DNA from 2 places in the Pseudomonas corni genome. Region 2 is predicted to be linked to the other one. Evidence: riboswitches for the same ligand, from Rfam matches in the RefSeq annotation. Region 2 holds a riboswitch; the other holds the start of a gene.
The links. A riboswitch is a leader RNA that binds a small molecule or an ion and turns the genes downstream of it on or off. The one in region 2 is predicted to bind manganese.
Positions count from the first base shown of each region.

Region 1: it holds a riboswitch for manganese, as region 2 does, so the genes downstream of both, mntP (manganese efflux pump MntP) here and ACWKV9_RS18685 (TMEM165/GDT1 family protein) in region 2, are expected to answer to the same signal.

Region 1 covers NZ_JBSKHW010000027.1:2,541-12,731, reverse strand. Annotated here, with positions in the region: gene ACWKV9_RS27400 (DinB family protein) at 927-1,793, shown strand; gene mntP (manganese efflux pump MntP) at 1,835-2,398, opposite strand; yybP-ykoY riboswitch at 2,397-2,576, opposite strand; gene ACWKV9_RS27390 (putative bifunctional diguanylate cyclase/phosphodiesterase) at 2,674-4,923, opposite strand; gene ACWKV9_RS27385 (DUF2252 domain-containing protein) at 5,119-6,303, opposite strand; gene ACWKV9_RS27380 (DNA polymerase II) at 6,573-8,936, opposite strand; gene ACWKV9_RS27375 (DUF3313 domain-containing protein) at 9,084-9,761, shown strand; gene ACWKV9_RS27370 (M20/M25/M40 family metallo-hydrolase) at 9,953-10,191, shown strand, end outside.
Region 2 covers NZ_JBSKHW010000012.1:71,529-81,719, reverse strand. Annotated here, with positions in the region: gene ACWKV9_RS18705 (fatty acid--CoA ligase) at 1-1,474, opposite strand, end outside; gene ACWKV9_RS18700 (LysE family translocator) at 1,726-2,355, opposite strand; gene ACWKV9_RS18695 (2-hydroxyacid dehydrogenase) at 2,681-3,646, shown strand; gene ACWKV9_RS18690 (methyltransferase) at 3,792-4,790, shown strand; yybP-ykoY riboswitch at 4,830-4,950, shown strand; gene ACWKV9_RS18685 (TMEM165/GDT1 family protein) at 5,038-5,622, shown strand; gene ACWKV9_RS18680 (M48 family metallopeptidase) at 5,721-6,539, opposite strand; gene ACWKV9_RS18675 (SOS response-associated peptidase) at 6,735-7,373, opposite strand; gene ACWKV9_RS18670 (putative signal transducing protein) at 7,425-7,685, opposite strand; gene ACWKV9_RS18665 (CPXCG motif-containing cysteine-rich protein) at 7,685-7,876, opposite strand; gene ACWKV9_RS18660 (1-acyl-sn-glycerol-3-phosphate acyltransferase) at 8,007-9,170, shown strand; gene ACWKV9_RS18655 (hypothetical protein) at 9,230-9,496, opposite strand; gene ACWKV9_RS18650 (hypothetical protein) at 9,638-9,844, shown strand; gene ACWKV9_RS18645 (YajG family lipoprotein) at 10,013-10,191, opposite strand, start outside.

The DNA of each region.
Region 1 (10,191 bases), on a different contig from region 2:
TCTGCCGAAATCTGGATTCGACGCACGACCCGTGGGAGCGGACCTGTCCGCGAAGACGATGTATCAGGCGCAACAAGTATGTCGAATCTGGCGGCCCTTTCGCGGACAGGTCCGCTCCCACGGGGTTTGTGTAGGGCGAACCAACGCAGATACCTGTAGGAGCCAACTTGTTGGCGAGCCAGACACTGCAGGGTGTCAGGCAAACCTTCTCGCGAACAAGTTCGCTCCTACAGGGTTTGTGTTCGGCGCAGATTGCTGGACCGAGCTGATATCCCTGTAGAAGCGGACCTGCCCACGAAGACGATGTATCAGGCGCAAAAAATGTAGCGAATCGGGCGGCCCTTTCGCGGACAGGTCCGCTCCCACGGGTTTGTGTAGGGCGAACCAACGCAAATCCCTGTAGGAGCCAACTTGTTGGCGAGACAGACACTGCGGTGTGTCAGGCAAACCTTCTCGCGAACAAGTTCGCTCCTACAGGGTTTGTGTTCGGCGCAGATTGCTGGACCGAGCTGATATCCCTGTAGAAGCGGACCTGTCCGCGAAGACGATGTATCAGGCGCAACAAGTATGTCGAATCGGGCGGCCCTTTCGCGGACAGGTCTACTCCCACGGGGTTGGTGTAGGGCGAACCAACGCAAATCCATGTAGGAGCCAACTTGTTGGCGAGACAGACACTACGGTGTGTCAGGCAAACCTTCTCGCGAACAAGTTCGCTCCTACAGGGTTTGTGTTCGGTACAGATTGCTGGACCGAGCTGATATCCCTGTAGAAGCGGACCTGCCCACGAAGACGATGTATCAGGCGCAACAAGTATGTCGAATCTGGCGGCCCTTTCCCGGACAGGTCCGCTCCCACGGGGTTGGTGTAGGGCGAACCAACGCAAATCCCTGTAGGAGCCAACTTGTTGGCGAGACAGACACTGCGGTGTGTCAGGCAAACCTTCTCGCGAACAAGTTCGCTCCTACAGGGTTTGTGTTCGGCGCAGATTGCTGGACCGAGCTGATATCCACGTGGGAGCGGACCTGTCCGCGAAGGTGGTGGTGCAGCCGGTACATCTCTGTCATCTGAACCACCGCCTTCGCGAACAGGTTCGCTCCCACAATGAATCTGAAGCGCTGCTGATTTTTCGGCAAAACCAAAACTTTAGAACAAGACGCTGGCGATGCGCCGGAAACGGCAGCAGTCCCGGGGAGCACGGCCAGCTTGCGCTGGACTATGCTGAGCACAATCGCCCCTGCGTTCGGAGACCGGTCATGAATTACTTCCTCGCGCAAGCGTTCAACAACCTCTGGGCCAATCAACGTTTGCTGAGCGCCTGCGAAGCGCTGAGCGAAGTCGAATACAAAGCGCCGCGCACCGGTTTCTTCCCTTCGATTCAAAGCACGCTTTGCCACATTCTGGATGTGGACGATTACTACCTCGCCGCGCTGTCAGGTGACTTGGCTGGACAGGCGCTGCCTTCCTGTTCGAGCAGGACCTTTCTCGAAGTAGCGTCTGCGCAAAGGACAACGGATCGTGCGTTAGTGGCGTTTTGTAAAAGTGTGGTGGGCGCAAATGCTGCGCGCAAGGTCAGGCTGGATCGTGCCGAAGGGCTGTTTGAGGAGCGCATCGACCGGATCTTGCTGCATCTGTTCGAACACCAAATCCATCATCGCGGCCAAGTGCATACCATGCTTTCAGGAACCCGCGTGGCGCCGCCGCAACTGGATGAGTTTTTCCTGCAGGCCGATGGCCGATTGCGCGAAGAGGAAATGCACGTATTGGGATTGAGCGAGGCCGACATCTGGCAGTAACGGGCGCTTAAAGATTATTACGCGCCCGCACTGACTCACGATCAGGCCGACAGGTGTTCGTAGAGAATGGTCGCACCGACCAGCATCAACACCACGCCGCCGACGATTTCCGCGCGCTTGCCGACCATCGTCCCCAGCACTCGGCCGAGCATCACACCAATCGTTACCATCGTCATGGTGGCAAGACCGATGGCTGCGGCGGCAACAAAAATGTTTACGTCGACAAACGCCAGGCCCACGCCGACTGCCAAGGCATCAATGCTGGTGGCAAACGCTGTCACGGCCAGCACCATGAACGAATGCTGGGTGGGTTTTTCTTCCTCTTCTTCCTCATGCTTCAGGCCGTTGTAGATCATGTGCAGGCCAAGAATGACCAGCAGCGTGAACGCAATCCAGTGATCCCAGCTTTCGACGAACCGCGAAGCAGCCTGACCGATGCCCCAGCCGATAATCGGCGTGATGGCTTCGATCACACCAAAGATAATACCGGTGCGCAGGGCTTCGAGAAAACGCGGTTTGTGCAGGCTGGAGCCTTTGCCGATGGCCGCCGCGAAGGCGTCCGTGGACATGGCCAGGGCAAGGAAAATGAGGGAAATCGGATTCACGGTTACGTCCAGTCGGGCTATGAGTCAACGACACAACCACACGCCCGACTTTAGGCATGGAAGTGTCGCTGGTCTCACCAACCGAGAACGGTGTCCGCACCACGGCAGGTTGCCGAGAATGTTGATACGGACGCTTTTGCAATGCTGCAAAAGCAGGTTACTCCCCAACGAAGGTGCGCAGTCTAGTCAGTTACTTGTGAAAAAAACATTAATAAGTTCACCGCCATAGCGGCAACGCTCCGCTCTGTCGGTTGAGCTCCCCATCGCAGAGCCCATCAGCGTGTCGTCCACGCGCGCAACAACGTCGCAACCTCCTCCGCGCGCACCGGCGGGCTGAAGAGAAAGCCTTGCACGAAGGGGCATTCCATCTCTTTTAACCGCTGCAGCTGGGCCATGGTTTCGACGCCCTCTGCGGTGATGTCCAGGTTCAGGGTTCTGCCAAGCGACAGGATGCTGCGCACGATGGCGTCACTGCGGTCGAAAGACATCATTCTGGACACGAAAGAGCGATCAATTTTTATCGCATCCAGCGGATAGCGGTCGATGTAGCCCAGTGAGCTGTAGCCCGTGCCGAAGTCATCGAGGGCGACGCGAATGCCCAACGCACGCACGCTTTCCAGCACTTTGGCAGTGGCCTCGGGCTCGTGCAGAAACACTGACTCGGTGATCTCTAGCTGAAGCTCACGGGCAGCGACGCCGGTGGACGCCAGTATCTGGCTGACCTGGGACGCGTAACCCGGGCGATTGAACTCGGTTCCCGAAACGTTCACATTCAGATGCAACTGCAGGGAGGAGAATTCGCGTTTCCAGTGCTGCAATTCGATGCATGCCTGACGCATGACCCACTGCCCCAGTTCATGGATCACGCCGATGTCCTCAGCCACAGAAATGAACACGTCCGGAGGGACATGGCCCAGCTCAGGATGCAGCCACCTTACCAAGGCTTCGACGCCGCTGATTTCGCCGGTCTTGACGTTATAGATCGGCTGGTAGACCACGGAAAACTCGTCGCGGGTAATGGCCTGTTTCAGCGCGTTTTGCATCATCAATGCATCGACAGCGGCTTTGCGCATCGATGCGTCGAATAGGGTCCAGCGCCCTCGCCCTCTTCTCTTCGCCGCATACATCGCAACATCGGCATCGCGCAGCAGATCCTCAGGGGATTGGTGGGTGTGATCGGCAGTCACGATACCCAGGCTGCACGAGGTAAAAATATCCTGGCCATCGATCACCACCGGCAGACTCAACTGGCTGACGATGCGCTGGGCCAGGTCTATGGCCAGTGATGCCTGATCATCGCCTGCCAGCAGGATGGCAAACTCGTCCCCTCCAACACGGGCAAATATGTCCTCGGCTCTGATGCAATTTTCGAGTCGCCGGGCGACGACCTTCAGCAGGTGATCGCCCGCCAGGTGGCCTAGGCTGTCGTTGACGAACTTGAATCGATCGAGATCGAGAAACAGCACGGTGGCCGCTGGAACCTGGTCCGGCCCGTCCCTGTTGAACATGCCTAACAGCCGGGACATCAAGTAGGCCCGGTTATGCAACGAGGTGAGATCGTCGTGAAACGCAGCGTAGGAGAGCTCTTCTTCGATGCGTTCCCGCTCCAGCAACCGGGTTTCCAGCGCGACCTTGGCGTCCCTGTCGGCTTGCGCCTGGCGAGCGAGCAATTCCGCTTCCTTGCGTTCGCTGATGTCGCGCTGGACCGACACCCAATGGGTGAACCAGCCGCGTTCGTTAGCCACCGGAACGATGCTCAGTTGAACCCAGAATTTGCTGCCGTCTTTGCGTTCATTGATCAGCTCGACCTCAATGGGCTGCCATTTTTCCAGCGCATCACGAATGCTGTCCAACGTCGCACGGTTGGTGCTATCTGAATGGAGAATGCGCGGCGTCTTGCCAATCACGTCCGCTGAATCGAACCCTGTGGTCGCCAGGAATGCCGGGTTGCAATAAACGATTCTCGGCCCTGGTAGATCAATCGGTTCTGCTTCAGTGATCAGGATCGCGTCTTTGGCGTTCACGACCACTGATTCGAGCAACCTCAAGCGTTCGATAAGTGGATCATCGGAATGCGCGGCTGGCACGTCTTTGGCCGCAATCATTGTGCTGAACAAGGCGCCGTGGGTTTGCAGCGCGTAAGTCTGCGCCGCGCTCAAGCGCTGCAGCGGCTCGGCGCTGCTGACGAGCAGCACCCCCAGCAAATCCTCGTCTGCCCCGCGCACCGCGATGCCGACCATGAAACCGTCGCAGAACTGCATGAAGCGGTGGAACAGGATCGGGACTGCCTGCCCGGTCACTTGGCTGATAACAATCAGATCATCCTGTGCGATAGCGGCGCGCAGAAAATCTTCAGCCGTGGCTTCCACCGCCAAGTCTTCCTGGGCGCCATAGCTGGCAATGACCCGCCAGATCCCCTGCGCTCCTCCTATGAGCAATCCACGGGTGCAATCTGCCGAATGCGCAGCGGCTTGCACCAGCAGACTCAGCGCATCAGCGCGCTGAGTATTTGTGTCATTTACCATGTCGATTGCCCGCAAAGTAGCCCGGCGGAATAAGCTGCCATGTCAGAGAAGATATCACCTAGCCATCACTACACCTCACGGTTGTGACTAATGGCGGGGCTTGATGGGCAGAGAGTTGCGCCAGCCAATCCGTGCGATCAGCAAATCACTCGCAGCCTATTCGCACGGATAGCGACGGCACCATCGACTGTCTGCTTAATGCTGCATGGCATAGCGTCGGCAGTGTTCCAGGTAGCCTTTTTCATGACTGCCGACCAGTTGCACGACGCTGGACCAAAGCCACGAAGGCGCGTCGAGCGTCTGACTTCGATTGCCTTGCAAATCATTGATCCAGGACGAGCGGGTTGCTTGATCCATTTGCCGTGCGTGTGCCAGGCCGACCACTCGCGCCAGATACCCCGCTGCGCGCATCGCCTCACGCTGGCTCAATTGGTCGAGCTCAAGCTTCATGTCCTGGGGCAGCAGCTCACGGATGAAAAAGCCACGGTCGAGCATGCGTATGGCGATCATCCGGTTGCCAAGACCGGGGGACAGAGAGCGGGCGCCTTCGACCACTCGCTTGCCGTTGTCCCTGGGCATCGAGGTTCTTGAGAAGCGAGGCGCTGCGGCCGCGACGGCCTCCTTGATATCGAGCAGACAATATTCCTGATCGTCGTCATCCCCCACGCCCAACAGCACGGCGTAACGACTTAACCCCAATGAACTGCAGCCCTTTACCCAATACGCCGAGTCCAGCAGTTCGACGCGGTCGTCGCTGGAGCGCCCCTTGAGCGAGGTCACCAGGGCGTGGATCTCTGGTGTGGCGCACAAGGCTTTGAGAGCGTCGCGCTCGGGTTTGGACAGGGACCAAAAATGCTTTCCGAGGGGGATGGTGGGACGCGTGTCTTCAATGCGCTCCTGGGCCAGATGTTTCCAGGTCCGCCGGACCGCACTTCTCATGCCCGCTTTCACCTGCGCAGGCCGTGGCGGCTCTTGGTCGGCATCGTCTTCGAACGCCTGTTCATAGCCCTGCATCATTTCTTCGAGCATGCGCGCTGTGGCGACGCCGGGCAGGTCAGAACCTCGGGCGGCGGTGGCCAGTGACAGCGCCAGCCGCACCAGATCATGAGCAGGATTACCGATGACGGTCTGATCCAGATCGCGGATGTGGATGTCAATTCGCCCTTTCAAATCGCCGGTCGGCCCAAGATTACCGGCGTGGCAATCCCCGCAGATCCACACCGGCGGCCCGCTGGGAAGACGTCGCCCTGATTGGCTGTGCAGCCATTCGTAAAACTGCACGGTGCTGCCCCGCACATACGCATGGGCCGATTGCGCCATCTTGAGATTACGCAGCTGATTGAGCGGTTCGATGCGAGCGGATGGGCGAGGTGTTTTCATTGGGCGCATTCTTGAATTGGGATATTCAAGTTGACCTGTGGCCGTGTCGAGATGTTTCAAGTTATTACGAGATGACGGATTTATTACGACGCTGGCGTTCATAGAGCAACGCCTGTGGGAGGCAGCTTGCTCGCGATTCGATGTTCTGCCGACAGAGGATGTAGTGAATGTACCGGCCTCATCGCGAGCAAGCTCCCTCCCACAACGGTGGATGCCGGGTGATTTTTGATCCAAGCGCAGCCGGCGTCACCGCGACGCCAATGGCGCAATCAAAACAACCCCAACTGCCCGCCGACCAATGTGCCGAAATCGTCCTGCACGAAGGGCAGGATCGCGTCTGCTACCGGCTGTAGCTGGCGGGTGATGTAGTGGTCGTAGTCGATGGGGGCAGTGCGGATTTCCAACGGTTCTGGCCCGGCGACGGTAATGACGTAGCTGATCCAGCCACGGTTCTGGTACTGCAATGGCCTGCCCTGCTGACGGTTGTAGTCGTCGGCCATACGGGCGGCGCGCACATGGGGCGGGACATTGCGCTCGTAGTCGTCCAGCGAGCGGCGCAGGCGTTTGCGGTAGATCAGCTGATGATCGAGTTCGCCTGCCAGGGTGCGGCGCACGACGTCGCGCACATAATCCTGATAGGGCCGACGACTGAAAATGCGCAGGTAAAGCTCCTGCTGGAATTCCCGGGCCAGCGGCGACCAGTCGGTGCGCACGGTTTCCAGGCCCTTGTAGACCATTTCATCCTGGCCGTTGGCCCGTGTGACCAGCCCGGCATAGCGCTTTTTGCTGCCCTCTTCCGCGCCACGAATGGTCGGCATCAGAAACCGCTTGAAGTGGGTTTCAAACTGCAGCTCCAGCGCGCTTTCTAGCCCGTATTCCTGCTGCAGATGCTCGCGCCACCACAGATTGACCTGTTCGACCAGCGCCTTGCCAATAACCGCCGCCTCTTCCTGAGCATGGGCGCGCTTTAGCCAGACGAACGTGGAATCGGTGTCACCGTAGATCACTTCATAACCTTGGTCTTCGATCAGCTTGCGGGTCAGGCGCATGATTTCGTGGCCGCGCAGGGTGATCGACGATGCCAGTCGCGTGTCGAAAAAGCGGCAACCGCTGGACCCCAGCACACCATAAAACGCATTCATGATGATCTTCAGCGCTTGGGACAACGGCGCGTTGTGCTCGCGTTTGGCCGCCTCACGCCCCTCGGCGACGCGGGCCACAATCTCCGGCAAACAATGCCGGGTACGGGAAAAACGCCCGCCGCGAAATCCGGGCACGGTGTCCGCATCTTCCGGTTGACGCAGCCCTTCGACCAACCCCACCGGGTCGATGAGAAAGGTGCGAATGATCGACGGATACAGGCTCTTGTAATCGAGCACCAGCACCGACTCATAGAGCCCGGGACGCGACTCCATGACAAAGCCCCCGGGGCTGGCTTCTGGCATCCGCTCTCCAAGATTGGGCGCCACGAACCCCTGACGGTGCATCAGCGGCATATATAAATGCTCGAAGGCCGCCACCGAGCCACCGCTGCGATCCACCGGCAAACCGGTCACTGTCGCGCGCTCCAGCAAAAACGTCAGCAGCTCGGTCTTGTGAAAGATCCGCGTGACCAGCTCACAGTCCTTGAGGTTGTACTTGGCGAGTGCCGGCTTGTCCTCGGCGAACATGCGGTTGATCTCATCCATACGCTGATACGGCGTGTCGATGGCCTTGCCTTCGCCGAGCAATGTCTGCGAGACGTTTTCCAGACTGAACGAAGGAAAATTCCAGGTCGCCGAGCGCAGGCCCTCGATACCGTCGATGATCAGGCGCCCGGCGGCGGAAGCGAAAAAGTGGTTGTTGCCGGCACCATGCTCACGCCAGCCCATGACCTCGCCGCCACGCCCTAGCCGCAACGGCACCTGCAAGCGCTGCGAATGCTCGTGCAGCACGCGCAGATCGAACTGAATAACGTTCCAGCCAATGATCGCGTCCGGATCATGCCGCGCCACCCACTCGTTCAAGCGCTCCAGTAATTGCTTGCGGGTGTCGCAATACTCAAGGTTGAAATCGACGTGGGAGTCATCGCCATTGGCCGGGCCAAGCATGTAGACCTGACGTTCGCCGCAGCCTTCTACGGCGATGGAGTACAACGCGCCATGCTCAGTGGTTTCGATGTCCAGTGAGCACAGCTTCAGGGTCGGGCGATAGCCAGTAGCGGGTTTGAGTTGCGCGTCCTGCAACACGCCATTGGCATCGGCTGTACCGCTGAATGCCACAGCTGCGGTGATGAAACGCTCCATCAGATAGCGCTCTGGCGGCCGCACGTCGGCTTCGTATATATCGACGCTGGCCTTGCGCAACTCTTTTTCCAGATTCATCAGCTGCCGATGTTGGCGGGTGTAGATCCCCATCACCGGGCGATGCCGGAAGTCGCACAACTGCAAGGGTTTGAGTTCGACGTCGCGCTCATTGCGCAGCACTGCCTGGGCGCGCTCTCGATGGATTTCCGGGATGAACGCCACGGAGGTTTGCGGCGGCAGGCGAACCAGCCGGGGACCGTTGTCGGTGGCCAGCCAGAATTCGACTTGCGTGCCTTCAGCGGTGTCGCGCCAATGCCGCGTGAGGACGAAGCCCTGCTGTAAATCCACCGCTTTAACCCCGCGAAGCTATGCTCAAAGCGCAATTCTACGGTGATCGCTTTCGGAAAGCGCGCAGGGATGTTTTCACTGACTGAGCCAGACTGAACGAGACCCGACCTACAGGCGTCATTTCACTCAAAAGAAAGGAGTCATAGGATGAATATGTCTGCGATTAAAACGGCTTTGTGCTGCGCCATCCTGGGGTTGGGCGGTTGCGCCAGTTCTCAGGTTGATCCGAGCCAGTATTCCGGGTTCCTCAAGGATTACAGCCTGCTCAAACCCGCTGAAAGTGCTACGGGGGCGCCGGTCATGCGCTGGATCGACCCCGACGTGAAACTGAGCAAATACACCCAGGTGTACATCGAGCCGAGCCAGTTTTATCCCAAGCCGCAACCCACCGCCGTGATCTCGGCGCAGACCCTGCAATCGATCACCCGTTATTACGATGCTGCGCTCAAGCGTGAATTGGGCAAAGACATGGCGCTGGCTCAAGCTCCCGGCCCGAACACGATCATTGTGCGCCCGGCGATCACGGCGGTTTCCACCAGTACCGAGGGCCTCAAGCCGTATGAAGTGGTGCCGATTGCACTGGTGGCGGCGGCAGTCAATACCGCTGCGGGTGGCCGTGATCAAAACGTCGAAATCGCGACCGAGGCCGCGTTTCTGGACGCCGACAGTAATAAGGTGCTGGCGCAGGTAGTGCGAAAAGGCAGCGGGACACAACTTGAGAACGACAAGACTCAGCTCACTCTGGATAACGTCAAACCGGTGCTGGATGGCTGGGCCACTGACTTGCGTTTGAGTTATGCAAAGCTCAAGGCGGGCAAGAAGTAAGGCTTGGTCCATTACCGTTGCGATAACACGGTCTTCTGTAGGAGCGAACTTGTTCGCGAGGCGCCCGATTCGGTGTGTGATGCCTGAAGCCTCGCGTACACGTTCGCTCCTGCAGACTGCGGGCGATTCGGGAACGATGGGCCGATAGGCTTATCACATCTTGATTCGCACCATCATCTGAGGGATCCAGCATGCTCGTTCGACGTTCACCCTTTATGGCCGCCGTAGCGCTGTCGATGTTTTCACTGACCGCACTGGCCGCGGCCCTGCCCCCCGATCAACTTTTGAAAAAAGCCGAAGCCGAACAAAAATCCTATCTGGCTACCGTCAAGCAACTGGTCGACATCGACACCGGCACGGGGCAAGCACCGGGTCTGAAAACAGTCAGCGCGGTGCTGGTCGAGCGCCTGAAAGACTTGGGCGCCGAGGT
Region 2 (10,191 bases):
GCCCGTCACGCGCGACCAGCAGCGCAAAAGGTCGCTCGCCCCACTGCGGATCGGCGATCCCGACCACGGCCACTTCACGCACGGAAGGATGACGACTGCATAAGTCTTCTAGCGCGAGTGAGGAAATCCACTCACCGCCGGTCTTGATGACGTCTTTGATGCGGTCGCGAATGTCGATGGTGCCCATGCTGTCCAGCGTCGCCACGTCGCCGGTGTGCAACCAGCCGCCGGCCCACAACTGCGAGCCTTGCTCTGGTTCTCGGAAATATCCTTGGGTCAGCCACGGCGCGCGCAGCACCAGTTCGCCTTGGGTCTCGCCATCGGACGGCAGAAAGTTGCCGTCCAGGTCCACGATTGCTGCCTCCACCAGAATGCCAGGCGTCCCGGCTTTGATCCGAAACGTAAGGCGCTCGTCGTCACTGCCCGCCAGCAGGTCTTCATTGAGGTGCGCGACAGAAATCAACGGACCGGTTTCCGACATGCCATATGCAGCGGTCAACTGGATACCTTTGGCTTTCGCGGCCTCATACAACGACCGATTAAGCGAGCTGCCGCCGATGATGATGTTCCAGCCGCTGAAATCGACGTCCTTGGCGGCTTTGGCGTTGAGCACCATTTGCATGATGGTCGGCACGCAGTGGGAGAAGGTGACCTTTTCCTTGCGCCATAACTCCACCAGTAGCTCAGGGTCGTAACGGCCGGGATAAACCTGTTTTATGCCGAGCATGGTGGCCGCATACGGCACGCCCCAGGCATGCACATGGAACATCGGCGTAATGGGCATGTACACGTCGTCGTGACACAACACCCCTTCGATGCTGCCCATGATCGTTGCGACGGCCATGGAGTGCAGCACCAACTGACGATGGGTGAAATACACCCCTTTGGGATTACCCGTTGTGCCGGTGGTGTAAAACGTAGTCGCCACCGAGTTTTCGTCGAAATCTTCGAACTGATAGTCGGGGCTCGCTGCGGCCAACAGGGTTTCGTACTCGCCCACCAAGTTGGTCAGGTCGGCGGTTTTGTCGGCGGTGTCGGTAATCAATAGCGTCTTTTTGACAGTTGTCAGGTGCGGCTCGATGGCCTTGTACAGCGGCAGGAACTCACTGTTGACCAAGACGAACGTGTCGTCGGCATGATTCATGGTGAACAGAATCTGCTCGGGCGAAAGACGCACATTGACGGTGTGGATAACCGCGCCAATCATCGGGATCGCGAACATGCATTCCAGGTAACGATGACTGTCCCAGTCCATGACCGCCACGGTGTCCCCCGCCTTGACGCCCGCTTGAGTCAAGACGTTGGCGAGCCTTGAAATGCGCTCGTTGAGCGTCAGGTACGAAAACCGCGTCTGATCCCGATAAACGATCTCCCGTGATTTTTCGTAGCGGCTGCCGGACATCAGCAGCCGTTTGATCAGGAGGGGGTATTGGTAAGCGCCGTCGGCGGGTGGAATCACGCGAGTCTGCAACATAGGAATCCCTTTTCAAGGTGCATAGGCGTTGCGAAAAATATGCACTCTAGAGACCCCGCCCGCCAGTCAAATCAGCCAAAGGGATGATTTGAGTGACAAGTGTTAAGGCTGGCGTTGCGCCATTTGGTGCAGTGGAATGGACACGGCGCATACAGATTCTGTAGGAGCCAACTTGTTGGCGAGGCACACACTGCAGTGATTCAGGCAGATCTTCTCGCGAACAAGTTCGCTCCTACAGGGTGAAGCGGCCCTCAATGCATCTCGGTAAACGCCAGCTTCAGGCCCAACGCTACCAACACGCCGCCCATGGCGCGGTCAAACCAGTGCCCCATCCGCGCAAAGCCTGCGCGCACCCGTGCCTGGCTGAACAGGCGCGCGATCATGCAAAACCATAGCCCTGTCGCCACCGCCAGGTAAACGCCGTACCCCGCCTGAACCACCATCGGCGTGTGGGGATTAATCACCACAGTAAACAATGACAGGAAAAACAGCGTCGCCTTGGGATTCAAGCCATTGGTGACGAAGCCTGCGGTGAACGCCCCGCGGGCCGTGCGCTGGCCTACGGCAATATCGACGGGCGCATCAGAAGCGCTGGCCGGCTTGGCCCGCAGCGCCTTGATGCCGATGTACAGCAGGTACGCCGCAGCCGCCCATTTCAACGCATTGAACAGCACGATCGATTGCGAAACGATCAGGCCGATGCCCAGCAACGAGTACCCCACATGCAGGAAAATCGCGCTGCCCACGCCCATCGCCGTCCAGGTACCTGCCTTTCGGCCGTGGGTCACGCTTTCGCGAACTACCACCGCAAAATCAGGACCGGGGCTGGCCACGGCGAGCAAGTGAATCAGGGCAACGGTAAGAAATTCCGTCCAGTACATGGGGGTCTCCGGCAGGTCAGAGCAGCAGGCTCGGGTAAGGTCGCTACATTACTCTGCCGTCATTCGGAGCAAAAGCCTCGGAGTTGACCGTAGGAGCCAAGTTGTTGGCGAGGCGGTCAGGCGGCGTGCCAGATCCAAAGTCTCGCGAACAAGTTCGCTCCTACAGAATCTGCGCAGCAAAACTGATGAACACTCCTGGGCGGGTGTGATTGGCACAGATGCATGAAATTGTAGGAGTGCGTAACTGGCACAGAGGTCAGTTCTTGAAGCACTATGGGAGACGTCCTACAAGTCATCGCGCCCTTGAGCTACAGGAGCCCAGTACATGAGCGACAACCGCAAAGCCGTTTTCCTCGACCACACTTCTCTGGATCTGGGGGATCTGGACCTAACTCCCTGGCGTGACACTTTCGGCGAGCTTGAACTGCATGCCAGTACGACGCCCGATCAAGTCATCGAGCGTCTGCAAGGTGCGCAAGTGGCGATCTCCAACAAGATCATGATCGATGCGGCGGCCTTCGCGGCCTGCCCGGACCTCAAGCTGGTGCTGGTAACGGCCACCGGCGTCAATAACGTCGACTTGGAAGCGGCGCGCAAACATGGCGTGGTGGTCAGCAACTGTCAGGGCTACGGCACGCCTTCGGTGGCCCAGCACACGTTGATGCTGCTGCTGGCGATGGCCACTCGCGTGCTGGATTACCAAGCGGCGATTCACCAAGGTCTGTGGCAGAAATCCAAACAGTTTTGCCTGCTGGACTTCCCGATTGTCGAGTTGGAAGGCAAGACTCTGGGCCTGTTAGGCCACGGCGAGCTAGGCGGCGCCGTTGCAAGGCTGGCCGAAGCGTTCGGCATGCGCGTGCTGCTGGGGCAAATCCCCGGCCGTCCCGCCCGACCGGATCGCGTGCCGTTGCATGAGCTGTTGCCTCAAATCGACGCCCTGACCCTGCATTGCCCGCTCAATGAACACACCCGCGACATGATCGGCGCCCACGAGCTGAGTCTGTTCAAACCCCATGCGTTTATCGTCAACACCGCACGCGGCGGGCTGATCAACGAACAGGCGCTGGCCGATGCTTTGCGCAACGGCCAATTGGGCGGCGCGGCGACAGATGTTTTGACCGTCGAGCCGCCGGTTAACGGCAATCCGCTGCTGTCCGGAGATATCCCGCGCCTGATCATCACCCCTCACAGCGCATGGGGCAGCCAGGAAGCACGGCAGCGGATCGTCGGGCAAGTGAACGAGAATGCGCTGGGGTTTTATGCAGGCGCGCCGGTTCGGGTGGTGAGTTAACAGCGCCTGAGCTTTGTAGGAGCGCGCTTGCCCGCGATTGCGGTGTATCAATCGAAAACGTCGTCACAGGCACACCGCAATCGCGGGCAAGCGCGCTCCTACAGACTTGTGCTGTTAAACTCCGCCCTTTTTTCAGGAGCCTAAGATGGACCCGCGCAGTGAAGTGTTACTCCGTCAGGCTGGGCTGTTTCAGGGTTCATTGCTGTTGGCCGGCCTGCCCGCCGACGACTTGATGGGCAAGCTGCCCGCCGCACAAGGCTGGAGCTGGCACGCTGGCGACTTCTCGGCCCTTGAAGCACGTTTCACCGAGCGCACGCATTTCGGCGTTCACGCCCCCGAAGCCCCGTTCGATGCAGCCGTCCTGTTCCTGCCAAAAGCCAAAGACTTGACCGAATACCTGCTGAACGCCCTCGCCTCTCGCCTGGGTGGACAAGACTTGTTTTTGGTCGGAGAAAAACGTGCGGGCATCGAAGCGGCTGCCCGCCAACTGAGCCCGTTCGGTCGTGCTCGCAAACTCGACAGCGCCCGTCATTGCCAGCTCTGGCAAGTGACCGTTGAAACCCCGCCTCAAGCCGTCACGTTGGAAAGCCTGGCCAAGCACTTCGAAGTTCCGGCCGGTGACGCGCTGCTCAAAGTCATCAGCCTGCCAGGCGTTTTCAGCCATGGTCGTCTTGATCGAGGCTCGGCCTTGCTGCTGGAGAATCTTGACCGATTACCGGGCGGGCATGTGCTCGATTTCGGCTGCGGTGCAGGCGTGCTGGGCGCTGCGGTCAAGCGTCGCTATCCCGACACTCAAGTCACGATGCTGGACGTAGACGCGTTCGCGACCGCCAGCAGTCTTTTGACACTGGCGGCCAACGGGCTTGAGGCAGAAGTTGTGACGGGCGATGGAATCGACGCTGCGCCTAAGCACCTGGACGTGATTCTGACCAACCCACCCTTCCACACCGGCGTACACACCGACTATGCCGCATCGGAAAACTTGCTCAGAAAAGCGCGTGAACATCTGAAAAAAGGAGGCGAACTGCGCTTGGTCGCCAACACGTTCCTGCGGTATCAGCCGATCATTGAGCAGTATCTCGGGCCGTGCGCGACGATGGCCGAGGGCCAGGGTTTCCGGATTTATCGCGCCAAGAAGGCCTGAAATTAGCGCTTGCTCAACGCGACCTGTGTAGGCAAAATCCGCACCGTCCTAGGGGAGTAGTCTCCCGCGAACGCCACGTTCGTATGGCACGCATCAACATACTTGGCCCGAAGGCCATGGTGCGTGCGACCCCAGATCCGCTCAGACGGATCGGTGGTTTGACAAGACCTATGACACGCACACCTTACCCGGGGCGGGGAGGCTGTACGTGTCATAGCCGTGTCGACCCGCCCCTTAGGAAAACCTGATGCTGGAATCCCTGTTGGTCCCCACCGCTGTCGTCGCACTTGCCGAAATCGGTGACAAGACCCAACTCCTCGCACTTATCCTCGCCGCTCGCTTTCGCAAGCCCTGGCCGATCATTGCCGGCATTGTGGCTGCGACGCTGGCTAACCACGCCGCGGCTGGTGCTGTGGGCGCCTGGTTCAGTAGCTTCCTTTCCGATGCCGTGCTGCACTGGATTCTCGCCGCCAGCTTCACCGCCACCGCATTATGGACCCTGGTCCCAGACAAGATGGACGACGACGAGGCCGGCACAGGGCGCAAGTTCGGACCGTTCCTGACCACGCTGATCGCATTCTTCATCGCGGAAATAGGCGATAAAACGCAAATCGCCACAGTGATGCTGGCCGCGCAATATTCGTATCTGTGGCTGGTGATTCTGGGCACGACGCTGGGGATGTTGATCGCCAACGTGCCGGTGGTGCTGGCGGGGAATTTCGCGGCAGAGAAACTGCCACTGACGTTGATCCGACGCATTGCCGCCACGGCGTTCTTCGTGCTGGCAATTGTGGCGGTTTATAAGGCGATGCAGATCAGCGGTTGGGTCTGATTCTGTAGGAGCGCGCTTGCCCGCGAACGCGATCGGCCTACAACACATTTGGTGTCTGGCACGACGCAATCGCGGGCAAGCGCGCTCCTACAAAAACGTTAAGACTTCGGCGCTTGCTCGTACAGCGGCATGACCTTGGGGATTGCCGCCTGCAAGGACGCAATACGATTGGTCGACGCCGGGTGGGTGCTCATGAATTCAGGTTGTGAAGCGCCCGATTGAGCGGTCATTTTCTGCCAGAGAGTGATCGCGGCGTTGGGGTTGTACCCGGCACGCGCTGACAGCTCCAGGCCCAGCAAATCCGCTTCGTTTTCGTTGGAGCGGCTGTTCGGCAAGGTCAGACTGTAATTGACCACGGTGTCCGCCAGCGCAAGGCTGTCCTGCCCCAGTCCCAAAAACGCACCAGCCCCTTGTTTGGCCATTTGCACGCCATAGGCTTTGGACATGGCTTCACGACCGTGTTCGCGCAGGGCGTGAGCGATTTCATGGCCCATGACCGCCGCCAGTTCGTCGTCGCTCAGCTTCAGCGTATCGATCAGCCCGGTATAGACAATGATCTTGCCGCCCGGCCCGCAGTTGGCGTTCAGGTCGTCACTCTTGATCAGGTTAACTTCCCACTGCCATTGCGCCGCATCCGGCCGCAACTTCGGCGCCTGAGCGATCAAACGCTTCGCCACGGTCTGCACTCGCTTGGCTTCGGCGCTGTCCTTGTCCAGCACGCCTTTGGTGGTCGCCTCGCTGACGGTCTCCTGGTACGACTGGGCGTACATCTGGTTGACCTGATCGGTCGAGAGCATGCTGAACATGTACTGCTTGCGCTCAACACCCACCGAATCGCCGCTGGTGGTATTGACGGCGGAGCAACCACCCAGCAGCACGGCTGCGCTCAAGGTACAAAGGGCAAATATCTGACGCATCGAAAATCTCCTGAAAATCATGGCGCACATCCTAGGCAATACCGTGTGCATCTACCAGATGGCAGCGGTTTGCCATGTCCTGAAAAATCGTGGGAGGGAGCCTGCTCGCGAGAGGCCCGCTCAAATAACCCCTCTTTGAAAACAAGCAACTTCTCGCGAGCAAGCTCCCTCCCACAAATTCATCACAATGAGGCTTCAAGCCGGGGTGAGGCATTCCGGTGCATTGAGCTTTGGATCATTAATCAAATTAGCCAGAGGCCGCTCCCGCAAAGCAGTTTGTGGGGCCGCGAGCAGCGCCTGCAAAACCGGTAACGGTGTATCGTTCGCTAACCAGTCGGCTTGGCCCTGGGCATCGAGAATCAGCGGTCGACGCTGATTCGCCGCAGCCTGAGTGATTACCGCAACGCTTAAATAGGTGTGGCCTTCAACCGGATACGCTTCCCAAATCCCTGCGAAAAACAGCGCCGAACCCTCCCCCGGCGTCAGCCAGAACGGTCGCTTGCGCACGTCTCCGCGCCATTCGTAGAAACCATTGGCGGGCAGCAGGCAACGACGCTCACGAAAAGCCTGGCGAAACATCGGTTGTTCAGCCACGGTTTCAGCGCGGGCATGGGCGGGGGTGCGAGACATATCGGTCAGCCACGGCGGGGTCAAACCCCAACGGGCGCGGGCTAATTCTCTGCACGGCTCACCCTCGTCGGAAACTGGCCCGGCACGCAGCATCAGCACTGAATCGGCGGGTGAAATGTTCCATTGAGCTTTCTGGTCCGCCGGGAAGCCCGGCAAGGCCGCAAAGGCGGGCGTCCAACGAAACAGGGCATAACGTCCACACATGGGCTCAAGACAACTCTTTTTGAAGGCGAATGACGCAGAACTCGAAGCGCTTCAGCACAGCAGTACGTCGGGGTAGCTGTCGGGCTCATCGCCCGGCAACGGAAAAGCGCCATTGTACTCAGTGATCAGTTGGCGTGCCCGATCTGCCAGACCATCGTCCACCGACAATCCCAGCAATCCAAAAACGGGTAGCTCGCCGACGCCGCCGAGCAAATGCCGGCCGGTGATGTGGGCCTCAATGCCTTCACTGGCGAGCATGCCTTGCAGCAGCTCGCCTTCCATCAGATTTTCCGGCTCGTAGATTTTGCGCATCAATCGTTCTCGGCACGCACTTGCAGATCCCATTGCTCACCGTCTGTTTCGAGGTGAAATTCAATCGGGCGACAGCACACATGGCAGTCTTCGATGAAGTTGTTGTCGCCTTCTGTCAGGTCGAGCGTAGTCTCGCCGGGCTCGCCGCAGTAAGGGCATTCATAAGGTGCTGAGGGTTGTATTTCGTGCATCGCGGTCTCCAGGGCCAGTTTTGCGTATAATCGCCGCTCATTTAAAGGCCGGTCTTGATGTTCACAGCCCCGGGCTTGTTTTCCCGGCGCCGGCCACCTTTACCCTAGCCGTTTTCAACAAGAGAGCATGATGGGCGAATTCGATGCCATCCGACCTTACAACGACTCCGAAGTAAAAGCCGTTCTGGCTCGGCTGCTGAGTGACAAGGCGTTCCTCGCAATCCTCACCCACTTCCGTTTCCCACGCCTGGCAAACTCGCTGGGCTGGGTACTGCAGCCCGCCATTGCCCGCAAGTTGCGGCGCCAGTTCGCCGGTATCGACACGGTCGCTGCGTTGCAGGACAAAGTCGAGCATTACGTCGACCATACAATCGAGCGCGCCACTGATGGTGTGACCTATACCGGCGTCGAGCAGTTCAAGTCCGGCGTGGCCTATCTGTTTCTGGCCAATCACCGCGATATCGTGATGGACCCCGCGTTCGTCAATTACGCGGTGTACCACGCAGGTCTGCCGACGCCACGCATTGCCATCGGCGACAACCTGCTGCAAAAGCCTTTCGTCAGTGACCTGATGCGCTTGAACAAGAGCTTTATCGTTCACCGCTCGATCACCGGCCGCAAAGAGAAGATGGCCTCGTACCATCTGCTGTCAGCGTATATCAACCATTCGATTCGCACCGATTGCCAGTCAATCTGGATCGCTCAGGCCGAAGGGCGCGCCAAAGACGGCGACGACCGCACCGAATCGGCCATCCTCAAGATGTTCCACATGTGCCGCAAGGACGAGCCATTTGGCGAAGTGATTCGCTCGCTCAACCTCACGCCGGTGTCGATCAGCTACGAGTACGATCCGTGCGATCACGCCAAGGCCCGGGAGTTGTTCATTCGCGCCAGCACCGGCAGCTACACCAAGGCGCCTGGCGAGGATGATGTCAGCATCGCGCTGGGCATCACCGGCTACAAAGGCCGTGTGCATGTGAACTTTGCACAGCCCATCACCGAGGTGTTCGAGGACACCAAGCAGTTGGCAATCGAAATGGACCGTCAGATTCTCGGGGGCTATCGGCTGTTTCCGGTGCATTACCTGGCGTACGCGCGCTGGGCCGATGCCGATCCGGCCTTGAACGTCCCCCGCGCTGACGAGGTGTTTGCGGCCGATGAACTGGCCCGTGCAGAGGAAGAATGGGAGCGGCGTCTGCAGGGCTGCCCCGATGAGCACCGTCCTTATCTGGTGTTGCAATACGCAACGCCGGTGCGCAATCAGTATCGGGTCAAGGCGGGTCTGCCGCTTTAAACAGCAGAGTATTGAGAACGGCGCCTTCGGGCGCCGTTTTCGTTTGCAGGGTTTGGGGACTAAAGCTGGGTACTGGCCCACGACATCAGCAGCGCAAAACCCAGACACGCGGCGCCGATCCGGTAACAGGTGCGAATCAGACGCAGGGTCGGCACGTCCATCACATGCATCGGCTCGTCGATCTGCGACTGCTCGGTGAGCGTGTGCAGATGAGCGTTTTCGCGTTGCTCTCGGTTGCGGGTGACCTGAAGCAACCAGACACCGGGACCTGCGGCGAGCAGCGCGAATAGATTCAGGGTCATCGCGGGAGACAATGGAAGCAGCATGATGGCCTCAATGGCGTCGGAATGAGTGACGCCGGATTCTGTAGGATCCAGATGGCAATTTAACGTGTGTCACCTTAACGTCACCTGAACCGGGCACTGTGTGGCACCTCAACACCGCACCCTGTCTCCCGGAGCGACATCATGCTGCATGCCAACAACCAGGATCGCCTTTATTTGATTGCCCCTAGCGACGAGCAAGAGGCTTTGATCGACGCATTGGCGTTCAACGTGCAGGATCGACACTGGCTGGTCTATTGCGCCCTCGGCGGGCATGCGCATCACGACTGGCCGGATGTGGACCTGGACACCGGTTACACGTTTTTGAGTTTCTATCAGCAGGCGGCGTGAGGTCAGGTCATCGCTGGAATTCGTGGGAGGGAGCTAGCTCGCGATTAGGTGGGGTCAGTCAACACATCCATAACAGACAGGCGGCATTCGCGAGCAAGCTCCCTCCCACAAACAAAAAAGCCCCGGCTTCTCACGAAACCGGGGCTTTTTCTATTGCGATCTAACTCGTTACTGGCCCAGAACCTTGCCAATCGTCTGATCCTGGAACAAACGCGTCAGCGCATCGCTGAGGACATCGCTGACCAGTTTGGTGTTGGTCTCTTCATTGGGCGCCATGCCGAAACGCTGATCCAGCGAAGCGGCATAACGACCGCTGTAGCTGCGACCATTGTTCTGTACATCCGCGC